Regions from separate parts of the Tindallia texcoconensis genome, predicted to be linked through region 1. Evidence: riboswitches for the same ligand, from Rfam matches in the RefSeq annotation. Region 1 holds a riboswitch; each other region holds the start of a gene.

The links. Region 1 has a riboswitch for cobalamin ahead of cbiQ (cobalt ECF transporter T component CbiQ). Riboswitches for the same ligand answer to the same signal wherever they lie in the genome.
Region 2: it holds a riboswitch for cobalamin, as region 1 does, so the genes downstream of both, ACZ47N_RS09870 (ABC transporter permease) here and cbiQ (cobalt ECF transporter T component CbiQ) in region 1, are expected to answer to the same signal.
Region 3: it holds a riboswitch for cobalamin, as region 1 does, so the genes downstream of both, ACZ47N_RS03325 (ABC transporter substrate-binding protein) here and cbiQ (cobalt ECF transporter T component CbiQ) in region 1, are expected to answer to the same signal.

Annotation. Positions count from the first base shown of each region.
Region 1 covers NZ_AP042431.1:1,989,777-1,994,574, forward strand. Annotated here, with positions in the region: gene ACZ47N_RS08900 (helix-turn-helix transcriptional regulator) at 46-1,095, shown strand; gene ACZ47N_RS08905 (PDC sensor domain-containing protein) at 1,165-1,704, opposite strand; cobalamin riboswitch at 2,008-2,182, shown strand; gene cbiQ (cobalt ECF transporter T component CbiQ) at 2,321-3,082, shown strand; gene ACZ47N_RS08915 (energy-coupling factor ABC transporter ATP-binding protein) at 3,070-3,861, shown strand; gene ACZ47N_RS08920 (hypothetical protein) at 3,923-4,408, shown strand; gene ACZ47N_RS08925 (CbiM family transporter) at 4,440-4,798, shown strand, end outside.
Region 2 covers NZ_AP042431.1:2,197,333-2,202,130, forward strand. Annotated here, with positions in the region: gene rocF (arginase) at 1-888, shown strand, start outside; gene ACZ47N_RS09865 (ATP-grasp domain-containing protein) at 941-1,801, opposite strand; cobalamin riboswitch at 1,960-2,143, shown strand; gene ACZ47N_RS09870 (ABC transporter permease) at 2,441-3,349, shown strand; gene nikC (nickel transporter permease) at 3,372-4,319, shown strand; gene ACZ47N_RS09880 (ABC transporter substrate-binding protein) at 4,383-4,798, shown strand, end outside.
Region 3 covers NZ_AP042431.1:704,126-708,923, forward strand. Annotated here, with positions in the region: gene ACZ47N_RS03320 (ABC transporter ATP-binding protein) at 1-976, opposite strand, end outside; gene ACZ47N_RS03325 (ABC transporter substrate-binding protein) at 1,005-2,582, opposite strand; cobalamin riboswitch at 2,763-2,945, opposite strand; gene ACZ47N_RS03330 (tripartite tricarboxylate transporter permease) at 3,049-4,566, opposite strand; gene ACZ47N_RS03335 (tripartite tricarboxylate transporter TctB family protein) at 4,582-4,798, opposite strand, start outside.

The sequences.
Region 1 (4,798 bases):
CTATAAAGAATAATTTGAAATTTAGAGAAACAAGAAAGGAACCCTATGATTATTCGATGTGGTATTATTGGACATGCCTATGATAGTTGGATGGACGAGTGGTTTTCCCATTATAAAAGTGTTGTCTTTAAGAGAAGTTATATGGATTTTTCTAGCGATGAAATGGAGGATGCGTATTGTAAACGTCTTGCCAATCGCTATGATTTAATTATGATGGAAGAAGAAGTCTACTTTTCTGTGGAGCCACAGTACCGATGGTTTCTGGCGGCGAATAGCACCTTGATTATTTCTGGAAATACCATGGATTACAAACGTGTCAGAAGGGTATTTCTAGATGGCTGTTTTGATTATATAGAAGAAACCATGGATTCCTCAGAGTTGCAAGCATTGATCATGCGTTTATCAGAGCATTTTCTTCAAGATGAGCGAAAAAGGATTCAATTGGCAAAGGCCATTGCAGAAGAAATAGCGGCGGTGTATCCTAAAACGGAAAAACTATTTTTAGAATATTGGACGCAAATAGATGCTCAAAAGCAAGGGGCGGAGTATCATCAAAATGATTACGCTAAAGCCATGGAGAGATTGATTGAGTTTTTGCCTTTGAAGCCAATACGCTTGCCCTTAATAGACTTGGCTCAAGGGGCAGCAGAATGGATTTGTCAGGCAGCGTACTCTCAGGAGCGTTTTATGGCGACGATGATTTTTATTCAGCAATCATACCGGGATGTGTTTCTTCCTCACTGTAAACACCCTTTGGTGCGTCGTGCCATAGAATTGTATCTAGATGAACAGTTTGATGTGGAAACTGTGCAGGATCTTGCGGATCATCTCTATGTAAATCGAAGTTATTTAAGCAAAACCTTTATTGCGGAGAGTCAGACGGACTTAACGAGGTATATGATGCGTACTAAGATGTACGGTGCCCGATTATTATTATTAGACCCTAGGTTAAGCGTTTATGACGTGATGGAGTACCTTCGATATACGGATTATGGACACTTTAGAAAAATCTTTAAAAAATATACTGGCATTACTCCCAGTGAATATGTGGCTACTTTTCGAGAACGATTTTCCGTAGAAGTAGCACAAAAATAAATCCGCCGGCGGGAAGCATTTCCTTGCAGGCGGATTTTATTCTGGGTGTAGGGGGCTGAGGACCGTTTTTTAATTGGCTCTTCTGGAGGCGAAAAGAACGCCTGCTAAATTATCCTTAAGATAAACAGGAGTGGCATAAACAACAATGGATTCTCCTGATTCTTTGCTAACTAAAACATCTGAAACATTAGGCTCTCCAGCCAAGGCATTTTGGAAATACTGGCGGTCTGCTACATCGAATGCGGTTCCCTGTTGATCCAGGGCAAGGGCTTGTCCCTTCAAGTCAGCAAATCGAAAGCCGATGTATCCAGCTTTTTGAGCTTCTGCTTCAAAGAAAGCCATTTTCTCTTCGTGTGGAACCTGATCATCCAACACAATTGGATGTACAGATACAGCATTTAAATAAACTAGTTCTGCGGCATCGAAGGAAGAAATAGGAACTCGCTGTGTTTCATTGGAAACCGTGGCTTGACCATGGGCCTGACTAGTAAGGTTTACGTTAAGGGTTTCACCGATGGATGCACCCAGGCTGGTGGTTGTCATGATGACAGCCAACCCTAAAATAGCAGCAGTGGATAGTAAAGTTGATTTTGTGTTCATTAATTTCATTGAAAACACTCCTTTTCGAATTAGATTCATGGTAAACAGTAGGGGATTCGTCGGATTCACCTCATTTCGGATCTATTGTTATTTCCGAGAGTTTGATTTTCCTAACCGCTAAGGTGACGTGAAACGTCTTTATTGGCGGCCTCATACCACTTATGATTCTACAGGTTTAAAAAAGTTTTACCATGGGTTTTTGTTGGGGCTCATAGAGGGTTTTGTTGGCAGTGAACCAGGACCTTACGCCCCATTGGGTTGACATAGAAAAACTTTAGTGTCATAATCATTATGAAGTAAGTATCCAAAATAATTTCATAGATCCATTCAGGTGCCCGTAAGGGAGAATAGGGAAATCGGTGAGAGTCCGATGCGATCCCGTCACTGTAAGCAGGAACCAACCTCGCAATACCACTGGCCTTAAGCCGGGAAGGAGAGGAAGGTGAGGACTGCAAGCCAGGAGACCTGCCTGAATGCTGATGCGTTACCCTTCGAGTGAAAGGGCTGGTCGCGATCCATGCACTTGCTTTCTATTTAGTGTGAGACAAGTGTTTTTGTGTGGACAATTCCGGTACTTCATGGCGAAGTCCGGAATTATTTTTTGAAAAAAAGGAGTTTAATACCCATGGGCGGCCACCACTCTTCAGCATCAAGGTTTAAAAAAGAAGATTTTAATGCAGCAAAAAACCTATGGAATCCACGTACCAAGTTGATAGCTGGTTTGATTTATGTATTTGGAGTGATTAGTTTAGGCGATGTAGGACTTCTAGTGGTAGCTTTGGTTTTTGCAGCTTTTTATGCACTCTGGGCTGGACTTTCTGGCCTTCAGTTGCTAAAAAAATTATCCGTGCTCATGCCTTTTTTGGCGCTGATGAGCCTTCCTCTTATTTTTAGTGGAGGAATTCCTCCGGCAGCGGATCGGATTGAATTTGCGGCTCTGATTGTGCTGAAAGCATTAACCGCCATGACCTTCACCCTATCAGTTTTCATCAATCAGCCTATCGAAGAAATGCTAGAAGCTATGGAACACCTTAAAATGCCAAAAGTGATTACCACCACCATTTATCTGGCTTATCGGTATGGATTTCTCTTTATTCAGGATGTGCAGACAACCATGAGAGCTCTGAAATCCAGACTATTTCAAGCCCAAGCCAGCCGATACTCCCTTGGTATCTATGGAGAAGTATTTGGGGGATTGTTCATTAAATCCATTAATCGTTCAGAAACAGTGTATCGAGCCATGGTATCTCGGAGTTTTCAAGGGCAAATTCCCATTGGGAAGCCACGAAACATCACGGCTGCGGACTGGATACGGGCTAGCATTCCTATTGTATTCATGATCGCATTAATCAGTATAGACCAGGGGGTGCTTTTATGTTTGCCATAGAAACCGTTGGCTTAAGCTATGTTTATCCAGATAAAACACCAGCCTTTCAGGATATTAATTTGCAGATCAAAGAGAAGAAAAAAACTGCTATCCTAGGGGTGAATGGCAGCGGAAAAACCACCCTTATTTACCATTTGAACGGTGTTATTCCAGCCCAACAAGGACACGTAATCCTCCAAGGAGTATCTGTTGAAAAGAAGCATATGCAAGAAGTACGAAAAAAAGTGGGATTGCTTTTTGATAATCCAGATGATCAGCTTTTCTCTACGACCATCTTAAATGATATCGCCTTTGGACCTAGAAACTTAAAATTGGATGCAGAAACAGTTCATCAAAGAGCCATGGAATCTATGAGTCGAGTGGGTATCGAAGACCTAGCAGAAAGACCACCCTATAGCTTGAGTCTGGGTCAAAAAAAGCGGGCCGCCATTGCTGGTTTATTAGCAATGAAACCAGAAATACTGGCTTTTGATGAACCTTTTTCCGGCTTGGATCCTGAAGCAGCGGTTCACTTTAGAGAGATCTTAGATCAATTGGTGCAAGAGGGTGCTACCTTGGTATACAGCACCCACGATGTGGATGTGGCCTATGGATGGGCAGATGAAGTGGTGATTATGAAAAGTGGAAACATACTAGATTGTGGAGGATATGATTTGCTGCGGAATGAAGCGGTTCTCCAGGAAGCTTCTTTGCCTATGCCAACCTTAGCAAAACTATTTGGGCATTGGGAGAAACCACCACGAACCGTGGAAGAAGCACAAAAACGCTTTGTGCTTTAAAGAGATGTTGAGCATGGAAAATGCTTAATATAAACTAAAAAAAGAAAGAGGAGGATGTAGGATGAAAGGAACAAAGAAAAGTATCTTTATAGGGGTTGTTTTATTCGTAGGGCTCCTTATGTTTACAGGTTGCTCTGGAGAGACAGAAGCAACAACAGTGGAAGAACCAGTAGTAGAGGTGGAGCAAGAAGTGGTTGAAGGCATTAATGTTTTTGAAATTATTGATCGAAGAGAAGATGCAGTTGTTGCAGACATGCACGACGACCATTGGCATGGAAGTCTTCCTGAAATCCCACTAGGAGAAAACATTTCTCTAGGCGCTTATATTGAAGAAAATGGGGAAGAAGAAGTTTTGGATGGAGAGCATCATGCATTAGGCGTTGCACTGGCAGAAGGTGCCGAAGAAGGGATTGTAAGCATTGACCTTCATGGCGACCATGCTCATATTACTGGAGAACAAGAAGGTACTACTCAGGTAGTATTCCAGTTTATCCACGATGGAGAGATAGAATTTGTTACGCCTGCAATAGAAGTACACGTGCAATAGAAAGGTATAGAGACAGAAAGAGGTTGATGAAATGCATATTTCTGATGGAGTCTTAAATACACCTGTGGCGGTAGGAACTACCGCCATTACGGCGATTACCCTGGCCTATGCGGTGAAGGGAATGAAAGAGGAAGAAATACCGAAAACCAGCTTGATGGCCGGCGCTTTTTTTGCCGTAGCGCTGATCAGTATTCCTATTGGTCCCTCTACCATTCACCCGCTTTTTTCTGGCCTGATGGGAGTCATGCTAGGGAGAAGAGCCCCCTTGGCTATTTTTGTTGGACTGTTGTTACAGGCAGTTCTTTTCCAGCATGGTGGATTAACTTCTCTAGGTGCTAATACACTAATGCTGTCGGTTCCAGCACTCTTATCTTATAAACTTTACCATAG
Region 2 (4,798 bases), 210 kb from region 1:
TCGATTATCGGGGTGCCAATGGATTTAGGCCAAAATCGAAGAGGCGTTGACATGGGTCCTAGTGCTATGCGATATGCTGGTGTTCAGTCACGAATTGAAAAGCTGGGACACAAGGTTAGTGATGATGGCGATGTCCTTATTGAAGCTTTAGGGCATAAAGAAGAGGCAGAAAAATCTAATCTTAGAAACTTAGTGGAAGTAGAAAGAGTGAATGCAGCATTAGCCAAAAAAGTAAGTGGAATTATTGCTAAAGGTTGCTTTCCTCTGGTCTTAGGTGGTGATCATAGCATTGCTATTGGAACGATTGCAGGAGTAGCAGACCATTATGAAAATCTAGGGGTTATATGGGTGGACGCCCATGCTGATTTAAATACAGAAGAAACATCGCCGTCTGGTAACATACATGGGATGCCTTTAGCCGCAAGCTTAGGAATTGGCAATAAGCTTCTGACAAACCTTCATCAACCAATCGCAAAAGTAAAGCCGGAGAATGTAGTGATGATTGGACATCGGGCTTTAGATGAGGGCGAAAAAGAGTTGGTGAAAGCACAAGGAATCAAAATGTACACCATGCATGAGATTGATAGAATGGGCATGGCTAAAGTAATAGAAGAGTCCTTGGAATATTTGAAAGATAAAACAGATGGTATTCATCTATCTTTGGATTTAGACGGATTAGATCCTGGCGATGCCCCTGGAGTAGGGACTCCGGTTATTGGTGGTATTAGCTATCGGGAAGGACATCTTGCCATGGAAATGCTGGCAGAATATGATGGGATTGTTTCGGCTGAATTTGTGGAAGTAAATCCTATTTTAGATGAAAAAAATAAAACAGCACAAGTAGCTGTCGCTTTAATAAGTTCTTTGTTGGGAGAAAGATTGTTATAAAAAGGATTAGTAGATAAAAGCGAAAGGCTTCAGAAAAATATTCTGGAGCCTTTTATCGAATCAGGGCATTACAAAGCTTTTTAAGGCCCAAGGGGTTTCGAGACAAGTACAAATTTGGTTCGATCATTTCAAGTTCAAGCAGTAATGGTTGTTGTTGTTCATCGTACAAAAAATCTACCCGCATAAACATTGGAATTGGGTTAAGAACCTTAATTAAGTGTTTTAAAAAAAGACGATCTTTATGGGTTAGAAACGTTTCAGAGTAAGTTCCACCCCAGTGCTCATGGACTAAAAAACCATTCTCGGCAGGCTTTTTTTTCATAGCAAAAACCGGGTCACCATCAATAATCACTGCTGAACGTTCACCATCAGTTTGAACGCTTTTTATAAATGGTTGTAATACGGCTGATTGATTACGAGTTAAATGAAGAACATGCTTTTTAATGGAGTTAAAATCCTGGGCGTCTACCAAATAAGTATGATGGCCGCTTGCTCCAATGCTGGGTTTCACAATAACTTTATCAGTAGAGAAATTCCAACAAAATGGCGTTAAGTTCATGTGATCATCAATAAAAAAACTAGGAACAGTGGGAACTTCATGGTCTGATAGCCATTGAAGATAGCGCTTATTACTGTTCCAAATAATGGTAGAGGCATTATTAACAAGGCGACAGTGTTGTTCAATTGCTTGCATACGTTTAATAAACTCAGGTAATCGATGTTGGTAATCCCAGCATGAACGAACGACAGCGGTATCGAATTGCTGGTAGGAAACAGATGTATCATCCCATGGTACAATAGAAGCATTGCAACCAAGTTTGTGTAGAGTTGATTGTAAGGCGAGGTCATCTGGATGATGGCTGAGTGAATATTTTTGGCTTACTAGAATAGCAAAGGTTGGCTTTGAGTTCATTTGCATAGGAACCTCCTGAAATTGAGAGTAATTTTAGAACATAGTAAAAGATGCAATGGAAAGTGACGCATTTTCTTGTAGAAGTATAGCATAAAAGTCAATAAATGATAAGCTTTATCATTTATTGACTTTTATGCTTGTTCATGATAATATTTAAATAATTAAATATTTTTTATGGTGTCTATTTTTAAAAAATAGACAAAGGGGAAGTAGGTGTAATTCCTACGCGGTCCCGCCACTGTAATGCTAAGGGAGATATCCTGCCACTGTTATAAAAATGGGAAGGGGGATATCTTTACGATGATGCTGAGCCAGGAGACCTGCCGTAAAATGCTCCGAAGTTTCCACGGAAGATGGGAGGGAGGTCGTACTCGAATATTTTAGGCGCTTAGTGATCCACTAACTTCAGAATAAATTGAGTAGCTGAAACCTTTTCTACTAAATATGGGAAAGGTTTTTTTATTGAAAAAAATCCAATAGACTGAAGGTGACAAGGTCAAGCATTACGCTTATAGAGAAGTATCGGATTGACAAAGGGAAAAGTATCCTAATGAATCAAATACAAACGAAATGAATTATCAATAAAGGGTGTTTAAATTGAGGAAGGTATTAATAACTAAAGCTTTTCAGCTGTTAGTTGTGCTCATATGTACCACGTTTATTACATTTTTACTTTCCTATTTCAGTCCTGGAGATCCAGCAGAAAGGAGACTTATGTCGAGAGACGTAGTCCCCACAGTCGAAACGCTGGAAAGAACCAGGGAAGAAATGGGGCTGAATCAGCCCTTTTTAGTTCAGTACGTACGCTGGGTCTCTGGATTGCCCCGTGGCGACTTAGGGGAATCATATCATTTTCGAAAACCAGTTGGCTCGGTTCTTTTGAACAGGATGCCAAATACCTTTACTTTGGCATTGGCTTCTCTCGGCCTTATAGTGGCAACTTCCTTGCCTTTGGGAATGATCGCTGCCGTGAAACGAAATCGTTTAATAGACTATTTAATCAGGATTATTACATTTTTTTCTTTATCGATACCAGGCTTTTGGCTTGGGTTAATGCTTATGTACATAGTTGCAGTGCGATTTGGATTGGTTCCTATTATGCAAGGGAGCGGCGCTATTGACTTGTTGCTACCTACCATTACCCTGTCTGTGCCATTGATTGGTCGATATGTTCGAATAGTCCGCACGGTCATTCTGGAAGAACTCTCCATGGATTATGCGATTAGTGCAAGAGCTCGGGGAATTTCGGAAATTTGCATTTTAATATTTCATGTACTGCCGAATGCGTTGCCTGGATTACTAACATTAATAGGGATGACGATTGCATCTCTATTAGGAGGAACTATTGTTGTTGAACATCTTTTCATGCGTCCCGGATTGGGTTCGATGGTCCTGCAGGCCATCAGTTATCGTGATTACCCACTGTTGCAGGGGTTTGTGCTTCTAATGGTCTTAACCTATGTGTCGATCAGTTTTCTGGTAGACATTTTAACGAAATTGCTGGATCCACGAATTTTATTAATAGATAGAAAAGAGGAAATTTCTTGAAGGGGAAAAAGAGGTTGAGGCAATGAAAAAGTGGTGGCCTTTGATATTGGTAATTGGATTATTAGTATTTCTTTTTGTAGCACCTGTTCTAGCACCCCATGATCCCATAGATACCAACTTGAACCATGTTTTGCAGGGTCCCAGTGATGATTTTCCTCTCGGTACTGATCAAGTAGGACGGTGTTTGCTTTCGCGTATACTTTATGGTGCTCGAATTTCTGTTGGCTCCACTATAGGCCTTTTGTCGGCAATGGCTTTAACTGGTCTGATAGTAGGGGTTACTGCCAGCTATTTTGGAGGTGTGGTTGATCAAGGGATTATGAGAATTTCAGATGCTGTGTTGGCTTTTCCGGACATGGTGTTTGCCATTGCAGTAGCAGGCTTGATAGGCCCAGGGCTTCGCAACACACTCATTGCCTTATCAATTATCTGGTGGACACGTTACGCACGGCTGATACGTGTACTTACAGCCCGACTCTTGAACCGTCCCTTTGTTGAAGCTGCACGAATGGCGGGGGCGAGTCCTCTGAAAATAATAAGACGTTATATTTTACCTAATCTCTTCCCTACGTTAATCGTCCAGTATGTAACAGATATAGGAAGCATCATGTTGGCAATTGCGAGTCTTTCTTTTGTTGGTCTTGGTGTACAGGCACCATTACCAGAATGGGGAAGCATGTTAAATGAAGGGAGACCTTATTTGCAAACAGCCCCCTGGCTTTTGATTTATCCAGGAATGGCTATTTTTTTCGTGGTGTCTATTTGTAATATCACAGGTGATCTATTGCGAGATAAAATGGATCCTCATGATAGTTCGAAATCAGAAATGACAAATATGTACCCGCAAGTAGGAAAAAGACACTTATTTAGAAAATTGTTTGTGAAGGATGAAAAATGTAAAGAAGGCGGAAAAAAGCAAAGATACTACCAGGAACTAAAAGAAGGCAGAAAAGGTGGTGAAGCCTGCTAATAATAAAAGGATTAGATTTTGTGTTTTATTCATTTTTAACGGAAAAAATAGGAGGCGTACATAGTGATAAAAAAAATGCTGGTATTGATGATTTTTATATTGATGCTTATGATGGGATGCTCTGATACAGATAGCGATTTGGAGATGTCTGAAAAGGAGTCAATAGAAAATGGAGTACAAAATGCAGATCATGAAAATACTCATGTGAATGTAGGATTGTTTTGGCTAGATGCAGACCTGGAACCAACAACTGCTTGGCATGGATGGGCACTAGCGCGTTTGGGTGTTGGAGAAAATTTGATCCAATTGGATGAAAATATGAATTTTATGGGAAAAATTGCAGAAGAATGGGAAATGAAAGATGATCAAACAGCTGTATTTAAGTTGCGTCAGGATGTATATTTTCATAATGGGAAACAAGTTGATGCGGAAGCGGTGAAAGCTTCAATTGAGCGTGCACTGGAGATGACGGATCGCGA
Region 3 (4,798 bases), 1.3 Mb from region 1:
ATACGGCCTCTGCTTTCAGTATGCTAGTGAGGCCCTTTTGATGACAGGCGACTTCTCTTTCAATAGATACTCCTTGCAATGCTGGTACATGAGACTGGCAAGTATCTAAAGACTGGGTGCAGCGTCCTCTAAACACGCACCCCTCCTCTCCATCCTCATTCCTGGTCTCTCCTGGAATCCCCCATAGATCTTTATAGGGAGCCATTTCTACCGAGGCATTCATGAATCCACAGGTATATGGATGCATGGGTTTTTCAAGTACAGCATCCGTCAATCCTTTTTCGATTACTCGCCCTCCATACATAACCATGATTTCTTGTGTCAGTTGACTGACTAATTTCAAGTCGTGAGAAATCACTAACATGGCAAAATCCAGTTTCTTTTGAAGAAACTTTATAGTTTGGATCATTTCCCGTCGAGCAATTCCATCTAAGGAGCTGGTTGGCTCATCCAGAATAAGAAATCGTGGCTTGCAGCCAATTGCCATTGCCAACAACACACGTTGCTGCATTCCTCCAGATAACTGGTGCGGATAAGCACTAGCTTCCCATCCCTCTAATCCTACAAGTTTTAGTAATTCTTCTGCTTCTTCTCTTGCTTCCTTAGATGTAATGAATCCTTTTTCTATCAGTGGCTCCGTTAATTGATTCCCTATGGTCATAACGGGATTCAATACTTCTGACGCATTCTGAAACATCATGGCTATGGTATCCCAGCGATATTTTTTTTGCTCGTCCTTCTGAAGACTCAGATAGGGATTTCCAAATAGCGTTACCTCTCCAGCTGTTTGATGAGGCTTATCCACGAGCCCCATCAACGCCATCCCTAAGGTTGTCTTTCCACTTCCAGACTCACCAACAATTCCAAGGCTCCGTCCTTCCCGAAGTGTAAAAGAAGTGTCCTTTAATGCCTTAAACAGATTTCCTGCTGTATGATATTCCACTTGTATGCAACTGGCTTTTATCCTTCGATCCATGACGTCCTCCTTGCTTATTCTCTTCCCTTTACCGTTCTAAGTAAGATAATTTATTATGCGTCATATTATGATGATCAAACACATGCATCCATCCATCGTATGCTTCCAGATTATATACCGTGTATCCAGTCCGTAGAAATAGAGGAATTTCTGGTATTTCATCTGCCAATATTCCTTGTATTTCCATCATTTGATTCCGGCGCTGCTCTTCATCCATGATTCGAATTTGTTCCTCTAATTTGTCTGTAAGGAGGGCGTTATGATAACCCGGCACGCTATTGACCCAGTCTTGATCTGCATCTGTAAATCGAGCTCTCAAATAGTCAGCATCTCTGGCCCAACCTCCGTGTCCTACAATGACCATTTCATATTGACCATCAGCAATTTGCTGATCTCTAGACTGACTATCCATAGATCGAAGATTAACTACAATACCAATATCTTCTAACTGTTCTCGAATCAATTCGCCCATTCTAGATTCCTGATCTTCTCCGGTTAATAATTCAAAAGATAAAATTCCTTCTGACCACTGACTCTTCTCTAATAATGCCCTCCCTTGATCCAAGGAGTGTTCGTAGGCAGGAAGATCTGGGTGAAACCAACGATGATCTGGAGGAAGAATGCCCATACTTCCTGGAATTGCTCCTCCTCTGGCTATTTTCTCCACCAAAGATTGACGATCAATGGCGTATGCCATGGCTTGCCTTACATTCCGATCCTGTAATTCTGGTCTTTTTTCCATATTAAAACGCAATCGATATCCCCATACGCCAGGCTTCTCTACCAATTTATAATTCGCCTCTTCCATGAATCGATCTAACGAGTCCATGGGAATGTCCGTAAGATGAATCTCACCATTCTGCAATGCCAGTACTGGATCGCTTACGGGTATAAACTCAATTACATCCACCTGTTGCCTGGGGCCCCAAAAGTTTTTTGACGCTACAAATCGGTAGGTACCATGTTCTTGTTCATAATCCGTAAGACGGTAAGGACCTGTTCCCACTAAAGATTCTGGATCCGAGAAGGACTCTGGTGCTTGGACCTCTTCCCATATATGCTTAGGTATTATGTTGATACTATACAATTCTTCGATAAAAATTGGACTAGGCTCCCCTAAAGAAACCCTTAGGGAATGTTCATCAAGAACTTCAACTTCTTTGACAAACTCCTCGTCCATCAAGTGAGCTGAAGACACCACTGGTTTGAATTTTTTAGCGTATTCCAAGGTAAAGGCAACATCTTCTGCTGTAAAAGGGGTTCCATCATGCCATTGGACACCTTCCTGAAGTTTAAATTGGTATTCTTTTCCATCTTCAGAGATTTCCCAGCTTTCTGCTAACCAAGGAATATATCCTTTTTCATCCTTTTCTACCAGTTTGTCAAATATCAGATTCACTTTATAACGACCAGGTCCCCGAGAGTGGGTGGTGTAAGGTTGAGGTAACCCGTAGTCTCCACCTTCTAACCGTATGACCGTTTCTTGAGATGCTTCTTGGTCTGCTTCCTGACTCTCTTGTTGTGATACGGAATTGGTGCAGCCACTTAGAATCATCATCATGATCAATACACCTATCCATAATCCCTTGAACTTTTTTCCATTCATCTTTTTTCTCTCCTTTTTTATTCTATTTGATTCTCTTTCATAGCCATAGACAATCTAATTCCACCCTTTGGAGAGATGAGAAAAATATATCCGTCAAAAAAAGCCCCTTGATTTTATCAAGAGACTTTTCCCATTGTAAGTCTGCTTTTATAACGAATAATGAACATTTTCCCCATGTTCATTGGCTCTCATCCAAAGGCAGGTCTCCTGGCTTACGGTTCTTCCTCTTCCCCGCCTTCCCAAAAAAATTCAGTGGCCTTGTGGGGATTTGTCACCGTTTACAGTGGTGGGTCCGCGCCGGATTTCAACCGGTCTTCCCTATTCTCCCTCTTTTTCAAGGGCACCTTTGATGCATTTTAATCATATGTTATTATATCAAGTTCAGGTTCCTTATACAAGCCCGTAGAAAAAACGACTTCTGCCTATGCAAAAGTCGTTCTAAACAAAGCATAAATATCTTGTTACTCTAATCCTCTTCCAGTATTTCTTTTTTGCGACGTAGAAAAAAGAAGATCGAAAGAATAGTGACAGTCCATAGACCAATAGAAATCGGACTCCCTACAAAATACAGATAGTTTCCTCTGGCAATGGTTAAGGCCTGTCGAAAACTGGCCTCAAAAAGAGGTGTTACCAGAAATGCTAGGATCAATGGACCATCTGGTAGCTTATACCATTTGTAGAAGTACCCAATGAATCCAGATACAATTGCTATGATCGTATGGTAGGGCATATTGCTATAGGCATAGGTTCCTATCACAAGAAAAAGTGCAATGATAGGCCATAGGACTTCCGCAGGTATCTTTGAAAGCTTTGAAAATACAGGAATCAGTATCCATCCAAAAATCAAATTAAGTGGATTCGTCATCAGCATTAAAATAAACAGCGTATAAACTACCTGGGTATGATCAACCACGACCCTGGGTCCTACCGGAACTCCTTCCATAACCAAAGCAGCCATCATTAAAGCTGCAATGGAACTGCCTGGTATCCCGAAGGTTAACATAGGAATAAAGGTCGCTCCACAGGTAGCATTGTTAGCAGCTTCCGCAGCTGCTACCCCATCTAGGGATCCTTTGCCATAGTTTTTATCTTTGGTTATTTGACTATAAACAGAATAAGATGTGTAAGAAGCAAGTGTGGCTCCTGGTCCTGGAAGTGCTCCTAGGAATGTGCCTAGTACAGACCCAATGCCAATAGCCTTACCAGATTTAAATAATTCTTTGAGGGTAAGGCCTTTTTCTTTCTTTTTTGCTTCATCTAGGATGCTATCGCCCAAATCCCCAGATTTATCTGGATCTTTGATAAAACCATGTATTTCTTTCACAATCACCGGCAATGCAAAAAAGCCCATAAGCAGTGGTACCAAAGGAAATCCTGATTGCATTTGTCTTATGCCAAAAGTAAAGCGTAAACCACCAGTAATAATATCCCGTCCAATAATGGCTAAAAAGAAACCAATTCCTGCAGACATAATCCCTTTTCCTGGGTTTTCTGCGGAGAAAACAACGACTAAGGATAGTGCCAACATATAAAGGGCCGTTAATTCTGCTGGCCCGAAACTTGGCGCCATTCTACCTATCGGTACGACTAGGAAAATCAATACAAAGGACCCGAAAAAACCTCCTAAAACAGATGCATAAAGGCCCATTTGAAGGGCTTTTTTGCCTTTTCCCATCTGGGTTAAGGCATAACCATCTGCTACAGTTGCTGCCGCTCCAGAGGTTCCTGGTGTTCCAAAGGCAATGGCCGTTATGGATCCACCGTAGGTCCCGCCCACATATGTACCGATTAGCAATCCCATGGTTTGTGCCAGTGGTAAAATAAATGAAAAAGGCAATACAAGTGCAATAGGGAGGCTGTGTGCAAGGCCTGGAATAGCACCTACCGAAATCCCTACAACGATTCCCATCATAATAAAAAGGATGGTTTGAATCGTAAATACATCCGATACTGCTCCTGTTAATGCGACGGTATCAATAGCCATATTCTATCCCTCCCTTTATGGCAATGGTGTTCTAGGCATATACATGGATAATAACTCGATAAATAAGATGTGTATGACAATAGAAACCACCACTGCTAATGCAGCCATTTTAGCTACTCTTTTTCCCATTTGCTGAAATTCGTTTTTCCGTTTTACATCTCGATATACACACCAAAGCCACCATACAAACAGAAAAACAAAAGTTGATGTTACGAGCCCTATATTTCGGAAG